3 regions of the Paenibacillus nuruki genome follow, and region 3 is predicted to be linked to each of the others. Evidence: riboswitches for the same ligand, from Rfam matches in the RefSeq annotation. Region 3 holds a riboswitch; each other region holds the start of a gene.
What was found. A riboswitch is a leader RNA that binds a small molecule or an ion and turns the genes downstream of it on or off. The one in region 3 is predicted to bind cyclic di-AMP.
Positions count from the first base shown of each region.

Region 1: it holds a riboswitch for cyclic di-AMP, as region 3 does, so the genes downstream of both, RCP16_RS18670 (resuscitation-promoting factor) here and RCP16_RS19700 (hypothetical protein) in region 3, are expected to answer to the same signal.
Region 2: it holds a riboswitch for cyclic di-AMP, as region 3 does, so the genes downstream of both, RCP16_RS18390 (C40 family peptidase) here and RCP16_RS19700 (hypothetical protein) in region 3, are expected to answer to the same signal.

Region 1 is NZ_OY725677.1:4,214,925-4,222,983, reverse strand. It holds gene RCP16_RS18705 (PSP1 domain-containing protein) at 66-866, shown strand; gene yabA (DNA replication initiation control protein YabA) at 898-1,269, shown strand; gene RCP16_RS18695 (tRNA1(Val) (adenine(37)-N6)-methyltransferase) at 1,373-2,125, shown strand; gene rsmI (16S rRNA (cytidine(1402)-2'-O)-methyltransferase) at 2,122-3,033, shown strand; gene RCP16_RS18685 (AbrB/MazE/SpoVT family DNA-binding domain-containing protein) at 3,358-3,612, opposite strand; gene RCP16_RS18680 (HD domain-containing protein) at 3,945-5,267, shown strand; gene RCP16_RS18675 (TatD family hydrolase) at 5,315-6,082, shown strand; cyclic di-AMP (ydaO/yuaA leader) riboswitch at 6,278-6,501, shown strand; gene RCP16_RS18670 (resuscitation-promoting factor) at 6,825-7,943, shown strand.
Region 2 is NZ_OY725677.1:4,150,796-4,158,854, forward strand. It holds gene RCP16_RS18370 (LuxR C-terminal-related transcriptional regulator) at 1-516, opposite strand, end outside; gene RCP16_RS18375 (hypothetical protein) at 503-754, opposite strand; gene RCP16_RS18380 (ATPase domain-containing protein) at 772-2,229, opposite strand; gene RCP16_RS18385 (YwhD family protein) at 2,592-3,104, opposite strand; cyclic di-AMP (ydaO/yuaA leader) riboswitch at 3,585-3,724, shown strand; gene RCP16_RS18390 (C40 family peptidase) at 3,737-4,210, shown strand; gene RCP16_RS18395 (GNAT family N-acetyltransferase) at 4,488-5,003, shown strand; gene RCP16_RS18400 (hypothetical protein) at 5,087-5,380, opposite strand; gene motA (flagellar motor stator protein MotA) at 5,578-6,396, shown strand; gene motB (flagellar motor protein MotB) at 6,389-7,228, shown strand; gene tadA (tRNA adenosine(34) deaminase TadA) at 7,506-7,994, shown strand; gene RCP16_RS18420 (GNAT family N-acetyltransferase) at 8,016-8,059, shown strand, end outside.
Region 3 is NZ_OY725677.1:4,426,222-4,434,280, forward strand. It holds gene RCP16_RS19665 (DUF4153 domain-containing protein) at 179-664, shown strand; gene RCP16_RS19670 (DUF4153 domain-containing protein) at 673-1,758, shown strand; gene RCP16_RS19675 (hypothetical protein) at 1,795-2,088, shown strand; gene RCP16_RS19680 (SDR family oxidoreductase) at 2,221-2,910, opposite strand; gene RCP16_RS19685 (GNAT family N-acetyltransferase) at 3,139-3,987, shown strand; gene RCP16_RS19690 (universal stress protein) at 4,093-4,752, opposite strand; gene RCP16_RS19695 (hypothetical protein) at 4,794-5,252, opposite strand; cyclic di-AMP (ydaO/yuaA leader) riboswitch at 5,646-5,839, shown strand; gene RCP16_RS19700 (hypothetical protein) at 5,960-6,355, shown strand; gene RCP16_RS19705 (oxidoreductase) at 6,450-7,166, shown strand; gene RCP16_RS19710 (hypothetical protein) at 7,217-7,540, shown strand; gene RCP16_RS19715 (hypothetical protein) at 7,540-8,059, shown strand, end outside.

The DNA.
Region 1 (8,059 bases), 210 kb from region 3:
TCTTCATATCGGAATTTTTGCCGTAGAGTTGAAAAACGGTATTGGCAAATGAGGGGGCTTATCTTTTGTATAGTGTAGTAGGAGTCCGCTTTAAAAAAGCGGGTAAAATATATTATTTCGATCCGTTAGACTTTCCAGTTGAAAGTGAACAACACGTTATTGTAGAAACTGCACGTGGGATTGAATATGGTAAAGTAGTGATTGGTAAAAAAGAAGTCAATGAATCTGATGTCGTTCTTCCTTTGAAAAAAGTGATTCGGATTGCAGAAGATCATGATGCTCAAGTAGTAGAAGAAAATCGGATCGCAGCTAAAAATGCTTTCACAACCTGTCTTAACAAAATCAGAGAGCATGAATTGAAAATGAAGTTGGTCGATGTAGAATTTACATTTGATCGTAATAAGATTATTTTCTATTTTACAGCTGAAGGTCGAGTCGATTTTCGAGAGCTGGTTAAAGATCTAGCCAGTATCTTCCGTACACGTATCGAACTACGCCAGATTGGTGTACGTGATGAGGCTAAAATGCTAGGTGGTATAGGTCCTTGTGGACGTATTCTATGCTGTTCTTCCTGGTTAGGAGATTTTGAGCCAGTATCGATCAAAATGGCTAAAGATCAAAGCTTGTCCTTGAATCCAACCAAGATTTCTGGATTGTGTGGACGTCTAATGTGTTGTCTTAAATTCGAGCACGATAATTATGAGAGCGTGAAGGAAGAGCTTCCGGCTATCGGTAAATTTGTCGTCACTTCGCTAGGCGATGGTAAAGTGGTGGGTATCAATGCCGGTTCGCGTACTGTACATGTTCAGATTTTTGACATCAGTAAAGTCAAAGAACTGCCATTGGATGACGTGGTCGTGAAGTAAACCCGATCAAGGCTGCTTTTGAGGTGGGAACTTGGAGAAGAAAAATCTTTTTACACACATTCACGAATTGGAAACACAGATGGATCATATGCATGGAGATATGGGTAAAATGAAGCAAGCTGTGAAAGAACTGTTAGAAGAGAATCAACGCTTGAGTACCGAAAATGAACAGTTGCGCAGAGTCTTGAAAAAAGAGGTTCCTGTTATTGAGCCTAAATCTGTTGGCACCTATTCGTCTAAATTGTATTCAGACTTACCTGATCTAGAAGTCGTTGGAGAAGGTTATGATAATCTAGCACGTATTTATCACGAAGGCTTCCATATCTGTAATGTGTATTATGGACATTTGCGTACAGAAGGCGATTGCTTATTCTGCCTTTCTTTTTTGAATAAATCTGAATAGTAGCATTATCCAAACCGCGGACAGCATTATGCCGCGGTTTTTATATAGTGTAATCATAATGTAGTATCATTTCTAAACAACGCAGGATAAGAAAGGAAATACCATGAACGAACAACCCCTTCTGGCAGATGAGCGTATTGATGATTTGCTTACGTATGACCTTAAAATTATTCAAAGTCGAGAAGTGTTCAGCTTTTCGATGGATGCTGTACTGCTGGCACGGTTTGCCAGTATTCCTAAGCGTGGTAAAATAATTGATCTATGTACTGGCAATGGGGTAATACCTATTCTGTTATCGACACGGACAAATGCTAGTATTGAAGGTGTGGAAATTCAAGAGCGCTTAGCAGATATGGCGATGCGTAGTGTAACCATGAATAACTTACAAGAACAGGTGAAAATTCGCATACAAGACCTTAAAGATATGCCACTTGCAGGTGAACGAGAAGCTTATGATGCTGTAACCGTTAACCCTCCTTACGCTCCTGTAACAGGAAGCGATATGAAGTTAAATATTCATCATGCGATGGCAAGACATGAGATTGGTTGTACGTTAGAAGATGTGATTCAAACGTCTGCCAAGCTTCTTCGCAATGGTGGTAAGCTGTCTATGGTTCATCGCCCGCACCGGTTAGCAGACATTATTATTTTGATGCGTCAATATGGAGTAGAACCGAAGCGTATTCGATTTGTACATCCTCGTCAACATATGGAAGCGAATATGGTGTTAATTGAAGGATTACGTGGAGGTAAGCCAGAAATGCGTATGCTACCACCACTTATCGTATATGATGAACATGAACAATATACACCTGATCTCAAAGCTGTCTATTACGGGTTAAAGGAGTCACTATGAGCATACAGATTCAAAAAAGTTTTGCTAAAGGAGAGTCTGCTGTTCTTCATGAAGGGGCAGGCACTTTGTATTTAGTTGCAACACCGATTGGTAACTTAGAAGATATGACGTATCGAGCTGTACGGACATTACAGGAATGCGATATTATTGCTGCTGAAGATACAAGGCAGACTCGCAAATTGCTAACTCATTTCGATATTACACCAGGCAAATTACTGAGTTATCATGAGCATAATAAAAAAGCCAGTGGACCGGAGTTAATTCGCCTTATTATAGAAGGAAGTAGTCTGGCGCTTGTGAGTGATGCTGGATTGCCTGCTATATCTGACCCAGGGCAAGAATTAGTGAAGTTAGCACTGGAGCAACAAATTGCTGTGGTTCCTATTCCTGGAGCGAATGCAGCACTGTCTGCTTTGATTGCTTCTGGATTATCGACAGATCGATTTACGTTTATTGGATTTTTGCCTAGAGATCATAAAGGTCAAGAAGAAGTACTGGGTAGTGTGAAGCATGGAGCAGGTACATTGCTGTTATACGAGTCTCCACACCGAATTATCAAAACATTAACAGCGATTGCACATCATTTAGGCAATCGTAATGTGGTATTAGCACGTGAGCTGACAAAGCGTCATGAAGAATGGACACGTGGTAGTGTAGAAGAAGTATTGGAATGGTTAGAATCGCATCCACCGATTGGTGAATACTGTGTTGTAATCGAGGGACAATCTATCATTGAAGCCAAAGCTGAAGCCAGCGAATGGTGGCAACAGATGACGATAGAAGAGCATGTGATCTATTACGAAAATAAAGAGAATATTTCACGTAAAGATGCAATGAAAAAAACAGCAAAAGATCGTGAAATCTCTAAACGTGATGTATATCAAGTGTTATTAAATGAAGAAGAGTAAGACGCATATGAGTGGTTACGAAAGAGCTTGCTTGGTAAATACATTTATAATAGAAGAAACTCGTTAAATAGATGAGTTTTTAACAAAAATAATGAAGAAAATAAGCGTGAAAATAGAGGAATCTTGATCTGTTCGAGGTTCCTTTTTGATGTGCAAATTGGAAGTGCTATGCAAAAGGAAGTATAATGAAAGATAAGCCTTTTTTGAAAACCAAAAGAAAGCAAAAAAATACCTTTACCCAGACAAAATGCTGAGTAAAGGTTCAAGGAGATATTAAAAAGGTTAGAATTAATAAGTTGATAGTTCTAGTATAACCTATTTTATTTATTTTGTCACAGGGACAGGAATTTCGGAAATACACTCATTACAAACGATTTTTCCTTTAAAATAAGTTACATTTTCAGCGTTACCACAGAAAATACAAGCAGGCTCGTATTTTTTAAGCATAATGCGCTCGCCATCAACGTAGATTTCCAAAGCGTCTTTTTCTCCGATACCTAGTGTACGGCGAAGTTCGATAGGAATTACTACGCGGCCCAATTCGTCTACTTTTCTTACAATACCAGTTGATTTCATCATTACTGATCAATCCTCTCAAATTTAAATATATTAGTTGTTATTGTTTTGTTTGATGTGCTAACATTCGACAAATTTCTATGTTTTATGATATTCATAATACCAACGTTTCCCAAATCAGTCAACCTATAATTTAAGAAAAATACAGTTTTTTTCACTTTTTTTTGAAAAAATATTTTTATATAGCGGTATTATCAAGTATTATAGGGTTAAAATTATTTTGTCGATTTGGAAATTCATAGCTTGTATATACCGACAACATTCGACAATATCGTCGAAAAAACTATTTTTAATTTTAAATAGTTAGGGTTTATTGATAGAAGGAGGAATTTATTTTGAAGCCTGTACAACCTTTAGGAGAAGAAAAAGTATTTAAAGATCCTGTACATAATTATATCCACGTGCAAGATCGTTTAATCTGGACTTTGATTAATACACCTGAATTTCAAAGATTACGTCGTATAAGACAATTGGGAACTTCCTATTTAACTTTTCATGGAGCAGAGCATAGCCGTTTCTCACATTCATTAGGTGTATATGAAATTACACGTCGTATTATTTCTCAATTTGAACGTGGTGGTTTTGAAGATTGGCCACGTGAAGAAAGTCTGGTGGCATTATGTGCCGCTTTATTACACGACTTGGGTCATGGACCTTTTTCTCATTCTATAGAAGAAGCTTTTGATATGGATCATGAAGAATGGACGTGTCGTATCCTACTTGGAGATACCGAAGTGAATCGGGTATTGGAAGAAGCAGAGAGTGGTCTTGCTGAACGAGTCGCTTCTGTTATTCGCAAAGATTATGAGAAAAAGATCGTTGTGAATCTGGTATCGAGTCCGTTAGATGCGGATCGGATGGATTATTTGTTACGGGATGCTTATTTTACAGGAGTTAATTATGGAACGATTGATGTTGATCGTATTTTGCGGATGCTTCGTCCTCACAATGGACGCGTCGTTGTCAAAGAATCAGGTATGCATGCGATCGAAGATTATCTTATGGCACGTTATCAGATGTACTGGCAAGTGTATTTTCATCCAGTAACTCGAAGTTCAGATATTGTATTAAAACAAATTTTCCGTCGTGCCAAAGAATTGTTCGATGAAGGATTCGATTTTAAATTTTTGCCGTATCCTTTACCTGAGTTATTCAAAGGCGATATTCAAGTTGGTGATTATTTATTGCTAGATGAAGCATTAGTACAGACAGCATTTATGCAATGGACAAGGGAAGACGATGATATTTTGGCAGATGTATGTCATCGTTTTATGCAGCGTAAGTTGTATAAATATGTAGAGACAGATCTAATTGATAAGCAGACGATTAGCAGTATACGTAGTGAATTTGCTAGAGTAGGATTACATCCTGATTATGATCTAGAAATCGATTTTCCCACCGATCTTCCTTATGATGTATTTCGTCCAGGTGATCCTAAAAAAGAAAAACAAATTCTATTATTAGATCGTCAAAACCGAATCCAAGAAATATCAGAAGTATCGGATATTGTACGTTCGATTAGCGGGATTCATCGCGGTCGATATCATCTCTATTATCCGCAAGATAAGTTGGAGAAAGTTATTCATCAATTATCCGAAGAAGTGGCAGCGATATTTGAAAACAAAATTAATCCGCCACAGATGGAATTTGAAATATAAGATTAACGAAAAAAGAACGAGAAACAGAGAAGGAGTGAGAAAAGTATATGTTATTTGATACACATACTCATTTGGATTCGATCGAATTTGCCGATGATCGTAAAGAAGTGATTGAGCGTGCTTATGCACAAGGGGTAACCCGAATGATCAATGTAGGATTCAACCGTGAAACGATTCCCACCACGATGGAATTAGTCGAAAGTTATGAATTTATATATGCGGCTATTGGCTGGCACCCTGTAGATGCGATTCATATGCAACCTGGAGATCTGGAATGGATCGAATCGCTATGCAAACATGAAAAAGTAGTAGCGATTGGTGAGATTGGTCTGGATTATCATTGGGATACTTCACCGAAAGAAGTGCAGCATAAAGTATTACGTGAACAAATCGGTCTAGCACGTTCGATTAATATGCCAATTGTTATCCATAATCGTGATGCTCATGAAGATATTGTTAAGATTTTGCGCGAAGAAAAAGCACATGAAGTTGGAGGGGTTATGCACTCCTTTTCAGGTAGCTGGGAAACGGCTAAAATGTGTCTCGATATGGGCTTTCATTTATCGTTTGGAGGACCGATTACTTTCAAAAATGCGAAGCAACCTAAAGAGGTGTTACAACAGGTTCCAATGGACCGTCTTTTGCTTGAAACAGACTCCCCATTTTTGACACCACATCCTTATCGTGGAAAACGAAATGAGTCCGGTTATGTGACACTTGTAGCAGAAGCTGCTGCTGCGCTAAAAGGGGTATCACTGGAAGAAATTAGTACAATTACAACTAAAAATGCACTGGAACGATTTGGCATTCGGTGAAAAAGAGAGTAAATCACGCAAAAAACAGCGTTAAACGGATATATGAATAAATTATAACCAAAAAACAAGAGAATATGACAACTTTTTAACCATTTATTCAGAAAAACGTGCTTGCTGGTCGCTTTACATGAGGGTTGGGTTCGGGATATTATTTCATCAGTGATTTAATCTTGCTGTTATTACGCAAGATTCCATGATTCGGTCTCGCTGAGTTTCCTGCATAGGAAAACGGGGGAACCAACATATGTCTTCAAGCCATTATTATCAGAATACCGAAGTCATTATGTATGATTCCTTTTACAGGGTCTATGGGGTGAATTGGAGGTACTCGCGCCATGAGCGGAGGAGCCTTCAAAGGGCAAGAAATATGATGTGTCCGAATCCGACAGCTAACCCCGTAAGCGATGCAGAGGCAACCTCGTATTTTCTAACGTTTTCCGAACTGTATTTAGATACGTCGGAAGCCAAGGAAAAGTTGCTTTGCTCTTTTCCAGAGGCTTCTTTTGTTTTGGGCTAAACGAAAAGATTCAGAGAATACGATATTTGAAATTTGATCTTTCAGATATTAGGTGTGTCCCTTAGACTGACCATGGCGCAGGCATTTTTGAACATCACGAAAGATTATCACACAGATTTGGTAATCTTATGCTTACGATCAGCCTGTGAAAATTCTGTTATATAGTCGCGTCATATACAATTACGTCACAGCTAGACGGCGAGACTATGAAGGAGGACGGAAGAAGTGGCAATTGCTCCTTTCGAAAAAACCCATGGTTCGCGCTCATCCAGCATGTCTTACGCGCTGAGTTGGAAGCAACAAAACCTACGCTATGTATTGTGGGCTGCATTATTAGTGATCGCTCTTGCAGCGATGCTATTGTCCCTACTTTATAATCAAGCGGGTAAAAATATTTCTGTAGTCATTGACGGCAAAGCACAAACCGTGGAAACACGTAAATTGATGCTTTCTCAACTGCTTGATGAAAATCAAATTAAAGTGGCACCACAAGATAAAGTATCTATGCCTATGAATGGCGCGCTTCAGGATGGGGACAAAGTTTATATTAACCATGCGGTTGCAGTAAACATTACGGCAGATGGTGGAACCAAGAAAATTTATACCACCTCTAAAACAGTTGGTAACACATTGGAGCAGGCTGGGTTAACACTGTCAGGTGAAGATCAATTAACACCTGCGATGGAATCTTCAGTTCATGACAATATGGATATCAAGATTGTGCGTACCAAATCATTTGTAGCGAAAAAAGTAGTCAAGATTCCGTATCAAACGGTTAAGAAAACCGATGGTTCTATGCTTGAAGGTAAAACCAAGTTAGTGCAAGGCGGTCAAACAGGTAAAGTGGTTCAATACATCGAGAAAGTATACGAAGATGGAGAATTCGTCTCCAAACGTATGGTTGATAAAAAAACAACCGCAAAAGTAAAAGATAAGATTGTAGCTATTGGTACCAAAAAAGAGGAGCCTAAACTTCTCGCAGCTGCTTCTTCTAGTGGAGGATCAAGTAATAGTACTTCCAAAGCAGGTGTAGATTTCTCTTATGCGAAAGTACTGAACAATGTATCTCTAACTGCTTATTCGTCTCAAGAACCTGGTCTAGGTACAGTGACTGCTTCGGGAGCACGTGTAACAGAAGGTCGTACGATTGCAGTCGATACGAGTGTCATTCCTATGGGATGGTGGGTATACATTGAAGGCATTGGCTTCCGCCGTGCTGAAGATACCGGTAGTGCTATTAACGGTAATAAAATCGACGTGTATATAGACAGCTTGAGCCAAGCGAGAGCATTTGGACGCAAATCCGGTTACACTGTATATGTAATTGGCCCGGTTAAACCCTAGAGAGGGTGTTGATTGGGATAGCACCATTGCTTAAGCCCAGTCATCTGTTATATGATATAAATAATATTAACTATGAGCGTGCATAAAGAAAACAAAAAGAAGAGGATAAATCCTCT
Region 2 (8,059 bases), 280 kb from region 3:
AATCAAAGCAATCGCTTTAGACAACTTGCTAATTTTTTCTTTTTTGTATTCGATCTGTGTGGGCTGATCTTCAGGGATACGTTGAATACGTTCTCGCATCATACGGAACACTTCACTAGGCCCGTTCAAATCTGGACTATTATAGTTCACATGATCGATAATCGCTTGACGGGTATTTTCTTGAATCATAATACCTGCCCAGATATACATTTCAATCGGTTGCTGATCAATACTAACCGGTGCAATAATCCACTTGATTCCGGGTATCCATTGATCCGACAAAGCAGTCACTCGAAGACCTTTTAACTTATCGATCTCGGCTTTTAATGAATCTTCAAGTTCTTTAGGATACGTTACAAAAAGAGAAGCAATTTCAGCATCTGAAGGCGTACTTAATAAATGCCCTTGATCATTCGTGATAAAAATAAACAAACCGGTAAGTTCCGCATATACATTTTGGAGTTCCTGACAGCTGTCTGCGTTATCATCTATAAAGTAACTTTCAATCATAAGCATTCATGTCCACTTCTGTCTGAATGTACGGTGTTTTATAACGGTAAATAGCACGCGTACCTTGACCGTTTTTTTCAAGAATAGACAATTCAGTCAAACGATTTAAAGCACGTTCAATCAAATTTGCATTTCGTCCAAGTCTTTTGGACATGCCCGTACTGGTTTCTAATGCGTAAGGATTATTTTCAAAAAATAAGGTACATTCCATCTGTAGTGTGATTACATCGCTTTCTGCTACCATAAAAGCTTAATCCCTCCTTATACCAGCCGGACAAATGGTGTTTCTGAGATATTAGCTACGATGTGTGGGGCTGACACTCTTCCGCTTGGTGATTTAGTTACCTGCAAATACTGATAATTCCCATCTACCCATGTTCTAATAACACCATTACAGGTACGTTCCAAAAAGGAAGCCGTCTCTGTTCCAATTTCACTAAAGTTACAATGAGCCATAACTGTAATACCAAGTGCACGCCAGAGCGAAATTTCTTCAGAGAAGTATTTCACAACAAATTCTTTACCACGTTCTGAAATGATCGTATTCAGGTCGTAATAAATAAACCAGCGCTTATCGCAAAGCTCTTCACATTCAAAAATAGGAGAAAGCTTGTCATTCAGCGTATTGGCATATTCATCATTTTCAACATCGTCTACCCGAATCAGTGCTTTTTCCAATCCACTATCTACAGCCCGCTTGTAATGCTCAATAAAGTGAGCTTTACCTTCATCGACCGCCTGACGCAAAGAAACGCCAAACAAATCAATCGTATCTGCAAACATATCAAGTGTCGTATTACCAGACATCATCGTGACGGTACAATCATCATCTTTGATTCGTTGTGCATAAATAGAAGAAAGAAGATATCTATAGTTGGCTTTACTATTCGTATCGATCATAAAGACACTACCTTTAGGAATACCACCCATCAGAAGTTCATCTAGCGAATCAATACCTGTCGATAATACTTCGGTTTCTTGTACCAGTATCTTGTCTTCTGCCATTGATAAAGAAGGAATAATATAGACGCCGTCTTCAACAAACTTATACGTATGTTCACCTTCCAAAATTCGAGTACCGCGCATTTTGAGTACTTCGATCGTCCGCTTACGATATTTTTCCATTAAAGGCTTCAAAGAAAGCCTGACAATACCATCACAGATATAATTCTCGAAAGGAATATGCATACCTTCCACTTCGGAATATTCTCTAATAAAAAAAGAAGTCAACGCATGTTTTCGCATAATATTGCGAATGGTATATACGTTTGTCCTGGCTTCTTGTTCACTACTCATTAATCTAAATAAACTAATACTATCCATAACTACACGCTTACAACCAATTTCTTTGATCATATATTCAAATAATCCATTGGGTTCAAGCATCTGTTCTAATAAAATTTCCGGTTCTATACAGATCACACGTAATAAGTTACGCCGTTCCAAATCTTTCAAATTCCATCCAAACCGTTCCATATCATCGTAGATTTGTTCAGGAAGTTCTTCGAATGTAATATAAATACCGGGCTCGTTATGTTTAATAGCACCTTCAACCAAGAATTGCATACCTATCGTTGTTTTGCCTGTACCTGGCTCACCTTCCAGAATAACGACGCCTCCTGGGGGAATGCCACCGCATAAAATATCATCCAGTCCCGGGATACCTGTACTAATAGGCTGTTTTAATGTCTTGGTGTAAGCAGCTTCGCTTTTTTGCATTTAGTGTTCCCTCCATCTGTAGAATATTTTAGTCACGCAAGGGACAGCTTCCTACGATGATGACTTTCTCTTAATTATAACAAGGGTTTAGAGATAGAAGGAAGTAAATTTCCAATTTTTATAGTCATTTGACATCCCATCCTCATTCATAACCTTTTTTACCATATTTTACTTGTTATTATATGATATAAATAAAGATAATCCTACTATTTTGAATCCTTAATACTTGTTGGTGTAATATTATTCTTCTATAGAAGAAGTTTTTTAAAAGTGATACCAAAATGGTGACATGAAATGATAAAAGACCGACGATCTGAGGGTCGTCGGTCTTTTGTGTAATACGTAGACTATGTTAGTTATTATTAACCTTCTAATGCAGATTTAAACTCTTCTGAAGACTGATTCCACCACTCTTCATTATGGGCAACCAATAACTTTTTAAGCGCTGCTTTTTCTTCTGTTCCTAAGCCCTCTAACATAATGCGACGCTTGATCGCATAATCTAACTTATTCACATGCTCGGCAAGAATTTTCCAGCCTTTTTTCTCTTCTTCATTGATCCACATCTCACAAGCCGTCGCTCCTGCATAATTAACACCTTCAGCTAATTTATCTACAGCGACCCATACTAACCATACTTGGCGACCACCATTTAATTCTTCACGATTGGTAGTAAATTTGATTCCTTTTTCTACCTTACTTTTGGCATGCATAGCGCCAACATCGATTTTTGCTTCGCCATGGTCTATAATGATAGGGGAAACATTATTGAGGTTAATCGCTCCTGATCCAAACCCCTTATGTTTACTACTTTTTGCACTACTACTTACAATATTCAGTGACATTGACTTTTTACTTGGTTGATTTTCATCCATATTGTTAGAATACTCCTTTGTAGGTCAGTATAAATAAAGACTGTTATACATATAAATGGTACTTTAATCTATTACTCATATTGTAGCGAATAATGAGTTAAAAGCCAATAAAGTCGATTATTGTCACGATTTTTCATAAAAAAAGGTAAAAAACGTTCATTATTGTGATTGGTGAACCGAAGAAAGTATATATAGTGGTCATCATTCACTAATAACCACCCACATCTGATCAAAAGATTAAATTTTTTTAACTTTTAAGAACATGACAACCGTAGGCTTTGACAGAGATTACTCGTCAAAATGCTTAAGCAAATATTAAAAACAGATGAATAAACGTTTGCCAAAGTAAAAAACCTCTGGTAGAATAAATCCAGTGAGATTTTAGTAACAACTTTGTAAACTTTAAAACGAAATGCTGTAACCTTTATAGCGTAATGAAAAATTTGTCGTTTTGTCGTAATGATCCGTGAACGGTACATACCAAGCTTTGAGCCAAATTCCTTGGTACCGGGAAACGGGGGAACCGTTTTGGGTGAATTGATCTTGTTTCGGAGGGATCATAGGGGAATACCTTCTACCGAATCCTTAAGCTAACCTCGTAGGCAATTGGAAGGGGACAATTGATTTTGAACATGAAAAAGAAACTAACAGCCGCAGTAATGGGACTTGCTATTGCATTTACGTCACTTGGAGTAACAAGTGCACATGCAGATTCTAAAATGGATCAAGTAATTGATGGAGCTATTGGAACACCTTATCGTATTGGTGGAACATCTTTCAGCGGTTTTGACTGCTCTGGATTTACACAATATGTATTCGGCAAAATGAACATTGATCTTCCTCGCCAATCTAGTTCTCAATATCAAGTAGGTGAGCCTGTATCAAAAAGTGATTTAATTGCTGGAGATCTGTTATTCTTCAATACTACCGGGGCTGGAGTTTCACATGTAGCAGTTTATGTAGGAAATGGTAACTTCGCACACGCTTCTACTTCTAAAGGTGTGAGAATTGACAGTTTGAGCATGGATTACTATCAAAATCGTTACGTTGGTGCTAAACGCGTTATGAGTGATTCCACATATAACACCTTCGCAACTGACAATTAATTATCCTATTAACAACTCATATAAATGAACCTACAGACCACTTAAGATTCCCGCCAGAATCTTTGGTGGTTTTTTTATGTTTCTATATAAGTAAGACGTATCGAACGTCTAATAGGTTACATAAAATTGTGAATCTTTGAAAATTTATATTTTGTTGTGGTTATAATTATGTCTACTTATTATTAACCTACTCGTAATTATGGTAAACAGGATATTGCAAATTTTTTATCTTTTTTTTATGGTATACATATGAAGTATGGTCATAGGAGGTTACTGGATGAGCTCATCACTAGATTCTGTTTTTCATACTATTCCTTTGACAGAATTACATGCCGCTGAAGTATGCACATGGATCTATGAACCACCTTATAATATCTATGGTTGGATGGCATGGGAACAAATGAAAGAATTAGGGATTGAATTTGGAGATCCGATAATTCGAGAAGAACAATATCTATCTGTTCTAGATAAACATGAACAATTAGCTGGATTTGCTCAACTTTTTCCATTAGGAGATACGATTAGACTAGGTATAGGAATGCGTCCCGATCTTTGTGGTCATGGTTATGGAGAAGAATTTGTACGAGCAATTGTGCAGACGGCTCAGGAACGTAGTGCTACCGCAGAGATTGATTTAGAAGTATTGACCTGGAATCAACGGGCTATTCGCACCTATCAGAAAGCAGATTTTTATATTACAGATATGTATGAACGCAGAACGCCTGATGGGATGAAGCCTTTTTATTGTATGGTCTATCAAGCTCCGCCTAACGCACGTTATCCTAATCTCTAAAATAAAAGCACAGAAGGAATGATAAGACTCATTCTTCTGTGCTTTTTGTGTATTTCTTTTTTTACATACCTATAATAGATGTTTTAAATTAAAGTTACGAAAGTCATTTCTTCTTTGCCAATCAGAATATCGATTCGATGGGTATCTGCATCGTAAATGACAACTCCACTACCTACATTGATCATAGACTCTGAGCCTAACGCAAAAAATAAATCTTCTGCCAATGCTTCATTCACTTCATGTCGTTCACCTTCAGCAAGTACTTCCCACTCTTGAGGTTCCATATCAAAAAATAAATAACTGTCTGGAATCATCCCTACTGCTGATGTTAAATCACTTAATATGTCCTCATAATCTCTTCCATGCTTAACGCCCATACTTAACCTCCCGATCTGTCCATATTGTTACATTTTCCAGCTTATTTACATTATAACGCAAATATACACTAAAAAACTCTTAACAATGCAGCATATCTTGTCGATAAAAGAGTATCAGATGTTTTTGGAAAACACATCATTACATGGAAGTGGATGATGAAAAAGATAAACTATTATACTCACGGACGAGGTGTATTATGCAAATTTCAACAATTATCGGTCTAGTACTTGGTTTGGGTTCACTAATATTCGGTATGCTTTTAAAGGGTGCTCCCCTAATCAATCTGGTGAATAATCCAGCCGCTTATGTCATCATTTTTGTAGGTACAGCAGCAACCATTTTTATGGCGTTCCCAATGAACGAAGTAAAACGCCTTGGTAAATTGTTTAAAGTCGTATTTGTTCAACAAAAATTAATGGACAAAAAAGATCTAGTCGGTATGTTTATGGAGTGGGCTTCAATTACGCGTCGTGAAGGTCTACTTGCATTGGAATCTAAAGTTGAAGAAATTGATCATCCTTTCCTTCGTAACGGAATGCGTATGATTATTGATGGTAATGATCAGGAATTTGTACAAGATGTATTGATGGAAGATATTAATGCGACAGAAGAACGTCACCGTTCAGGCGCACTTCTTTTCTCACAAGCAGGTATGTATGCTCCTACACTGGGTGTACTTGGAGCGGTAGTTGGTCTGATTGCTGCGATGGCAGATTTGACTGACTTAGAAAAACTTTCTCATGCGATTGCCGGTGCTTTTATGGCGACATTGCTCGGTATCTTTAGTGGTTATGTATTATGGCATCCTATGGCGACTAAGCTTAAACGCTTATCCAAAGCTGAAGTAGAAGTGAAATTGATGATGGTAGAAGGTCTACTTTCGATTCAATCCGGTGTATCTACAATTGCGATTAGTCAGAAGTTGGCAGTCTTCTTAACACCTACTGAAAATGCGAAAATGAACAGCGAAGAAAGTAGCAGTGGCAACGTAGGGGAGGCGGTACCGAGTGAGTAAAAAAAGGCATGAGCCGCACGAAGAACATCCAGATGAAAGCTGGTTACTTCCGTATTCTGATTTAATGACCCTATTGCTTGCTTTATTTATTACTCTATTTGCAATGAGTTCACTAGATGCATCCAAATTTCAACAAATGGCAGCAGCCATGAATGCAGCTTTCACTGGTGGTACAGGTGTTCTAGAGCAAAATGCTATGGAAGAAACAAGCGGTCAAACGCCTAAATCGGATGATAATGAAACACCAGCATCTGCTGCTTCACCTGCTGATAATACTCAGAAAACCAAAGAAAGTTTACGTGAAAAACTCAAACAACAAGAGCAGGAAAATCTAGAGAAGTTAAAACGTCAACTAGACAGCTACATCAAAAACAATGGATTAAGCCAACAGTTAGCGACCAAGCTTAATCAATCTCAATTAAGTATTACGATTAGTGATAATACGTTATTCGCTTCAGGACGAGCTACAGTGAAGCCTGAGTCTCGTGTACTCGCCAAATCAATCTCAAATATTTTACAACAGTTCCCGGATTACGATATTATCGTTTCAGGTCATACCGATAATGTTCCTATCTCCAATTCACAATATGAATCTAACTGGAACTTAAGTTCAGATCGTGCACTTAACTTTATGAAAATTCTATTGCTGAATAACAAACTCGATCCACGTAAATTTAGTGCGATTGGTTACGGACAGTATCGTCCTGTTGCTAGTAACTCTAACAACTTGGGACGTGCAGAAAATCGTCGTGTAGAAGTATCGATTATTCGTAAGTATGTGGATGAAGATGTGAATCCTACTCTTCAATCGATGGCGAACAACGGCAAATAATAATGATCACTCAAAGTAGACCTTAGTATATCTAAGGTCTACTTTTTTTATTTTGTTTACCATAGATGGATTGAAAATAAATTGCAGTTTGCCTAAAATAGTAGATACGACTTATTTTTGATCGTTTTAAAATAGTTATCCACAACTTTTTGAGCTAAAACGTTATCATTTTCGTTTTTTAAGAGTTATCCACAGTTCTATCCACAACGTGTTAACAACGAATATCTGTTCGATGTACAAGTAAAGAAAGTATCCACAGTGAAAGGTTGGGTTTATTATTTCTCAAGAAGTACATGAGTACTGGATGCGAGAAGCTATAGCCGAGGCTCGCAAAGCGGAACAGCTCGGTGAAGTACCGATTGGAGCTATTGTTGTTAAAGACAATATGATCGTAGGTAGAGGTTATAATTTACGAGAAACTTCATTCGATGCTACTGCTCATGCTGAAATTATAGCGATCAGACAAGCCAGTGAATCGTTAGGGGCATGGAGGCTACTTGATTGTACTCTTTATGTCACTTTAGAACCTTGCCCTATGTGTGCAGGCGCTATCGTGCAGAGTCGTGTTCCTACTGTTGTCTATGGAACTGTCGATCCCAAAGCTGGCTGTGCCGGCACATTAATGAATTTGCTTCAAGAACCTAGATTTAATCATCGTACGGAGATCATCACAGATATTTTACAACCTGAATGTGCTCTGCTATTAACAGACTTCTTCAAGCAGTTACGTTTGCGACTCAAAAAGCCTAGACCTTTACAATCATAATTCTGCCTAAGGAGGGATGATATGTCGCTACAATTATCGAATAGCACACTTGGTATTTATATTCG
Region 3 (8,059 bases):
AACAACAGGGCTATCTCATCTTAGAAAAAGGGCTAGAGGAATAGATGGATGATAGGAGCAACAAAAAACACATAACGAAATATTACAGAACATCATAGAACATAACGGGGTTGCTAGTAAGCTAACAAATGACAAACTGTGGAGCGCAAGGCTATTGCTCCAAAAAAGGAGATTTAACATGTATGAGAAATTGATTGTGGCGAAGCATCGGACTTGGATAGCATTACTTAGTGCTTTGGGGCTTGCTACAGTGCATCAGTATTTATTTTATGGACATCAGCTAGGGATTTCGTATCCAGTCTTTATTATTTTGTTTTACTTGTATATGTATACTTATGCAGGCGATAAGTTACGGCAAGGGGCATGGTTTAGCCGTTTTTCGATGACGGTGATTATTTTGCTGTCTTTGACGTATGGATTATTTACGAATCCGATCTTTATGGTGCTGAACGCATTGATGATACCCGGTCTGATCTTTCTTCATCTGGCATATATGCTTAGTCATCGTCGATTAACATGGTATCAACCGATGCTGATTGTTGATGCACTGGATCATCTAATTCCGCAATCGGTAAGACATTGGGTCACCCCTTTTCGAATACTCAAAAATGTCGCTACAAACAAAATGGAAAATGAAAAAAGAAAATCTTCACCAAGATCCTAATCGGTCTGGTGATCGCATTACCGTTACTTTTGATTATTATCAGTCTGCTAACATCCGCTGATCGCATTTTTGGTGATCTATTATCAACATTACCGAACTGGATCGATAGCTTGTCTTTTGGTGAAGGAAGTTTCCGTTTACTTTGGATTGTTATTGGTGGGTTTATCTTTTTCGGATATTTATGGGGGTTTGTTCAACCTTATCTGTATCCACCAGTAGCGAATTACAGACCACATCCTTTACCTGCTTCAGCCGCCACTCCAACAGGGGCAGTTTCATCGACACCGACCGTATACGGGCCTCAACCATTGTCTGCGTATCCTTCGGTTCAGCGTAAGCCTGTACGTATTGATCCTATAATTATGGCAACAATATTGATCTTGATTAATATCGTGTATGTGCTGTTTGTAGTGATCCAATTCTCGTATTTATTTGGCGCAGGACAAGGGCAGATTCCTGATGGAAGTTCGTATGCAGAATATGCTCGTAGTGGATTTGTCGAATTGGTGATGGTCACTTCGCTCAACTTTATAATTATGGTATGTGTACTGCTCTATATGGCAGAAAGTCATCGCATTTTGCGTCATATCAATAATAGTATGTTGTACATTTTGGTTATTTGCTCTGGAGTGATGTTATATTCAGCCTTTACTCGTCTTATTGTATATGAACAAGCGTATGGCTATACGTATATACGGTTTCTTGTTCATGCGTTTATGATCTTTCTCGGGGTACTGTTGTTGGTGGCTGGTCTGCGTATTTATTGGAAAAAGCTACCGCTTGCTAAATGCTATATCGTGCTTGCGCTTACTGCTTATGTCGTAGTCAATTATGTAGGCATGGATCGAATCATCGCTGTTCAGAATCTAGATCGGTATGAGCAGACAGGGCAGATTGATTTCGAATATCTAAATGGACTATCCAGTGATGCGATTCCTGTATTGTTACAGCGAGGAGCTACATTATTACCTGAGACGTATCAGACATTCCGTCAGGATAAAGCTTATTTATTTGAAAAAGAACAATCATGGCAATCCATTAATTGGGCAGACTATCGGGCGATACGTGCACTTCGTAACGATGTACATTCATAAATTTAATATAGAACAGAACAAAAGGAGCCGAATAACATGGTGACTCAAGCATTGATCGAATGGAATATAGATCCGACGTCGTTGCCACAGCAGAAATGGTTAACTGATCAACAACTTAATCTCGATCTATCGCATACAAAAGTCGATCTTACAGAAGAAGGATGGACAATTCAGATACGTATTACCGAATCGCTACCTGATTCATGGGATACGTATGCAGAAGTCCAGTTTCTTACTGATCCTGATGATCCGTTAGAAGAAGGGTTTACCTTTTTATTATGGGCAGGTTCATATGTTGCTGATGTGACGATTGTCGGTATAACACATTAATAGATCACGTCCAAAAAGCTCTCCAGAGAATAAGGAGAGCTTTTTGCTATGTCTGGTTCTAATGTTATATCAAAATATATATCTATAGTATAAGTCTAATTTTGGGCTTAAGGAGCACATAGTAGAACTGATTTAACTTTGCTGTTGAGTGGGAGCTAGTGCAATCTCACGAATATTAATACTTTGTGGCTGGCTAAATGCAAAATAGATCGTATCTGCAATCGTTTGAGGCATTAAGTTAAGTTTGGCTTTTTCGCCTGTGGTCTGATCGTTCCATTCAGTCTCAATCAATCCTGGAGAGATCGTTACAACACGTACATTGTGCGGAGCTACTTCTTCACGTACATTTTCACTAATTGAATGAACAGCAAATTTAGTCCCACCATAAGCGACATGATCTGCAAATGTTTTTTTACCTGCTATTGAGCTGATATTGATAATCGTACCTGACTTTTGTTCGATCATAGACGGTAGTACTGCCTGCATACCGTTAAGAAGTCCAATCACATTCGTATTGTACATTTCTTGCCATTCAGCAGGATCTTGAGTCGTAATATCTCCAAGCAACATCCGACCTGCATTATTCACTATTCCTTTGACAGGCCCAAAATGTTCTTCAGCTTCAGCAATCGCTTGATCGAGTGCCGGACGATCTGTAATATCAATAATCGCTTTCATCACCTGACGACCAGCAAAAGCTTTTAAACGGTCTTCCCGGCGAGAAAGTAACAACACATTATGTCCTTTAGCAATAAAAAGTTGAGCTGTGGCTTCTCCTATACTTGATGATGCACCTGTAATGACAACGAATCCTGTTTTCATAATTCAATAAACTCCTTTATTGATATGAGATAGTGGAAGGGAATACGTCAACATTATCATGTCTATGTAGGAAGCACAGTGAGAAAGCTTATACTTTGAAAAGAATATTTTAAAATAAATAATAATATCTTTTTAAGGTTTAAAAAGGGGATTTCAAGTCTTTCTCATCCGGTTTGTATGGTATAGTGTGCTTAAGTCATGAAGCAACATTGGCAGGAGGATTTGAAAATGTGGCAAGTATTTGATCCAGATGATGAGGTATTGAAGCAAGAGTTTTTTCTGGCAGATGAGGTTCCTTACAATCTGATTCATCATATTATCGATTCACCTGAGGCTATGCTGCTCAAAACAGAAGATCATCGGGCGATATTTGCTCAGTCACCCGGTCATAATGCATGGTTATGGATTTCTCCTATACCTGCAATACAAGCCAGACGTCTATTAATACAGGAATTAGTTCATCATTTATATCGCAATCAGCATCCTGTTCTCTGCGGAATTACTGGAGATCCAGCGGTTGCTGAATTATTCGCAGCATCGTATCAAGATGTGAATAAGATCTATAGTCGTTTTCATGCCAGTATTGAGTCACATAGTTGTACCAAAGTCAGATCGCTTAGTCATATTGCTGGTGAAATGATCAAGCCTGCTTTTGAGCATATAGATGTAATTGCACAATATATGTGCGAATTTGCAGATGAAGAATTCGGTGTTGAGATTGCAGCCAAAGATTATGCACATGCAGCGGCTCGTGCAGTAGGAAGTGGAAATACATACTTGTGGATAGTCGATGGGCAACCTGTGGCTACTGCAAGTATTGCGCATCGTTCTCCTCGTTATGCACGAATTAATGGTGTCTATACGCCACCTCATCATAGAGATCAAGGTTATGCCGAAGCGATTATTGCAGCGATATGCGGTGTACTGCATGAAGAGGGAAGACGAGCGATGTTATATACAGATCAGACGCAAATTTCTTCGAATCAGACCTATGGTAATGTTGGCTTTGCGATCAAAGGAAAAGTGATTGATATTCGCTTTCGCGATGTGTTAGATCCTCCTTTAATCTCAAAATAAACATGCTTTTCTTATAGCAATAGTGTCAAATAACCTGCAACCCCTTCTTTTTAGAGGGCTACAGGTTATTTTCGGTAGGCATTATCATTATCCTCTTGGACTAGATCACAGCGATTGTGGTTCTAGCACAAGTTCATCCATTAATTTGCCTTTAAATACTTTCAGATACTGATATTCTCCGTTAATACATAGCTTCAATAATCCATTATCAAAGTCAGTATGCATGTCTTTGAAAAAGATACCTTCGATCACGATCGGTCGACCATGTGTCTCATAGGCGATTTCATAGCCGCGTGGGGTCTGAACGACTTCTACATCTACACCTTCTTCATGCGTTTCTTCTAACTGCGCTTGCATCCGCTGTACGGCTACAATATGTAGATCAATCGCTCCCAACTTTTCCAATAGATCATTCACGATAGAACCTTTCATGATTTCTTGCCAGCGTGTCTGAGCAGATTGTCCAATAATCAATTGCGTCACATCATGCTTTTGAGCAGTTGAAGCAATAATATCAGCAGCTTCTTGTCCATGACTTTCTAAAAGGACAAATGTACCTCCTGCTTCTTCGGTCAATTTGCGCCATGCCTCTACATATTTCTCTTCTTGCTGATCCATCTCATCGATCGGGTGATCAATCACACTGAGTACACAGAGTGGGGACTGAATCAATTGAGATAAATGAATACCACGCCTGATCAATCGTTCTCCATTGGGCCCATAATACACACACACCATAATTTTTTCAGAATTCAAGAAAGGCACACTCCTTTATTTCGTAGTTATGATCCATTAACCAGAATTGTTCAAAAGGAATAATAAGCGATGGTGTAATCTAACAAAAAAGCATGATTAATAAGCGCATCTGACGATGTCCACACATCAGGTGAATCTTGTAGTCGAATCCGCAGTTCAGTCAATGCTTCTAAAGCAACCTGACTACGTACACTTCCCCAATTCTGTTGCTGCTGATCGATATGAGAGAGTGCTTGATCTAGAGGGCATTTTTTGAGTGATGTAAATACTCGACTCCATTTCACCAGATCCAGATGCTGAACTTGATCTGTAAATGAATATTCCGCCCAGCCTGTAACTCCATGACTTGCGATTTTTAACAGCCCGCAGTGCAGATAGCCATCCATTTCAGGTAAGGCTAGACAGCGATTATCATACTGAAATACTTCAATAGAATGAATAACATGGACAGATGTATTGCTAGTGGATGCCGCATGAGTAACAGGTGAAATGGCCGATAACAGACTCATCAAAAATCTACACTCCTTTAATATGATGTTTCTTTGCCTAATCCAATCACGATCCGTGTATCTGTCTATAACGGTATACTTGATGTCAGATATTGTTAGCAATCATAGTCCGCTCAGAGAAAGAAGTAAAATCAGACCTGAGTATTAAAAAGATCATATATCTGTGAAAACAACCATGTAATCGGATTCATTCTATTCATTCATACGGTAATGTCTTGTATACTCATCAATGCGCCAGTTTATCCATTTATCCTGTAAAAGAAAGTAAAACAGCGCTAGATGAAGGAAATAGAACATTAGAACCCTACAATCGACTGGATTGCTCTATATCCGAATATAGCGAGCTTCAGTACTGCTTTACAAACGAAAAGAGCGGGCGTATGATTTCTTTCAAGTTCATTACAGCTTAATGGCTGAAAAGGGTATCAATAGACCTTTCAATCAGCGGGGGAACCATAAGAATAGACACTATGCTAGTGAGCTATTCAGGGGTGAATCAGAGCAGTTGGTGAAGACCGATAACTCTGTAGGGAGACTCTTACTTCCGAATCCGTCAGCTAACCTCGTAAGCTGCAATAAGAGAGACGACAATAATCAACTACGCCATGATAAGATGCCGCAGGCACTTGTCTTAGAAGCTGATGAAGAGGTCCTCTTCTAACGGCTTTTTTTTGTTGTCTACAATGGGTGGAGGAGCGCGAACAAGGATGGAATATGAGCAGGAATTTGTACTGGTATCACCGGCTACTGTAGCAGGGGAGCAATTTATGCAATTGTTAAAAGTAAAAAAGATTCCATTTGCAGTGATCGTGAACAGTCAAGCCGATCAACTTCGATATCAGAAAATGGGGATTGAACATGTGCTGGTGATCGACACACAGCGACAAGAGTTATGGCGGATTCCAGAGTTGAAGATTGGCAAAATTTATTTATTTGAACGCAGTCTACCGCTCTGTTGTCGTTATATCCAGATCTGCCGAACATGGTCATCACAGCAACTCTATGTTATTACAGAAGGCAACCAATCCCGATTGATTTATCGTGGACTGGGCGCCGATTACATTATTCATACGAATGGGAGCAGTGCTTCCTTTTTGTTATAAAAAGGGGCTGTAGATCGATCGCTCATTTTATTTTGCAATTTGCTGATGATATCTTGATAATGAAGAAGATAGGGAATCAAGGCGATGCGCAGAAATGGAGATGATCGTGATCGGTAAAACAGCATTAGTCGCAGGAGCCACAGGTCTAGTAGGCAAAAAGTTGCTGCGCCAGTTATTAGAAAGTACAGAATACACTCAAGTGATTGCTCTTGTCCGCCAACCTGTGCAACAACTGCAACATATGAAGTTGCAACAGGTTGTGGTGGATTACAATAAATTGCAAGATTATCGAGCGGATATGAAAGCAGATGATGTATTCTGTTGTCTGGGAACAACGATTAAGCAAGCAGGAACACAGAAGCAGATGATCGAAATTGATGTTATTTATCCATTTGCGGTAGCGCAGATGGCGTATGAGCAAGGAGCCAAACAGTTTATCGTTATCAGTTCTATGGGAGCCGATCCGAAGTCCAGTATCTTTTATACACGGATCAAAGGAGAACTGGAACAGCGATTACAACAGATTGGATATACCTCGTTGTCGTTGATTCGTCCATCTTTATTGCTTGGTAAGCGTAAAGATAGCCGTGCAGGCGAGCAATTTGGCACTGTCATCTCTCAGGCATTATCTTTCCTTATGGTGGGCCCTCTTCGTAAATATCGGGGAATAGAAGCAAGTGCAGTCGCTCTAGCGATGTATCGAATTGCACAGACGGCCAAACCCGGGTCGCATGTGTATCTTTCAGATCGTTTGCAGCGGATTGCCGATGAATCACAACCTACGACTGCTTCTACTAAAAAACGGAGTTGACGTCATCATTCGTACGTATTAGTTCAATTATAGAAATGGAGAATTATAATATGCCTCAATTAGAACCCAAGCAAGCAGCTTCAACGATCGAAAAATGGATTTCTTTTTACGATATGGATAATGCCAAAGCATGGGATAAAGACGATTATCCATTTATCCAATCTTCCTGCAAAGTGATGCGCAGTGCAATCCAAGCATTACGTGGTAAAGCTCCAGCACAACCGAATGAGCGCCGTAAAATAGCGACTGGATTAGAAGAATGGTTAGATGACTCTTTTATGGATGATCCAAATGAATGGGAAAAAGAAAATAAAGCGTTTGTACAAGAAGCGTTAGAAGCGATTCAGTTTACGATTCAGTTTCTACAAAAATAATGAATAATGAGCAGACATACTCTATACCAGATGGGTATATCCCTTTATCCAGCAGTGAGATTGGCGAATTTTATATCGCTTTTGAACCTCACTCGCATAGCTTCAATATCTATGTACATGCAGTAGAACCTTCTACATCTCCAGCTATCGATCAGCCTGAGTCTCCTGTGTCGATGGTATTGATCGGCTATTTGAAAGTGACGTATTCGCAAGCATCCAAGCCTACCGAATCAGACGATGATCCTCATGAAATCACACAAGGGCTTGATGCTGTCTATATTAGTGATTTTCAGATTTATTTTAATTATCAAGATTTGAAATTAGCCGTTCCTGTTATTACGGTATTGCGAGATACGTTAACCACTCAAGGCTACCGTTTACTTTCTGCTCATCTATTCAAAAGCGAACGTTCCTATGCTAAATTACGTCACACCTATATCGACCGCTGTGGAGCCACTATACGGCGGGAATATAGCGATTATTTGATCATCGAATGGCGACTCAATCCAGAAGAGCATT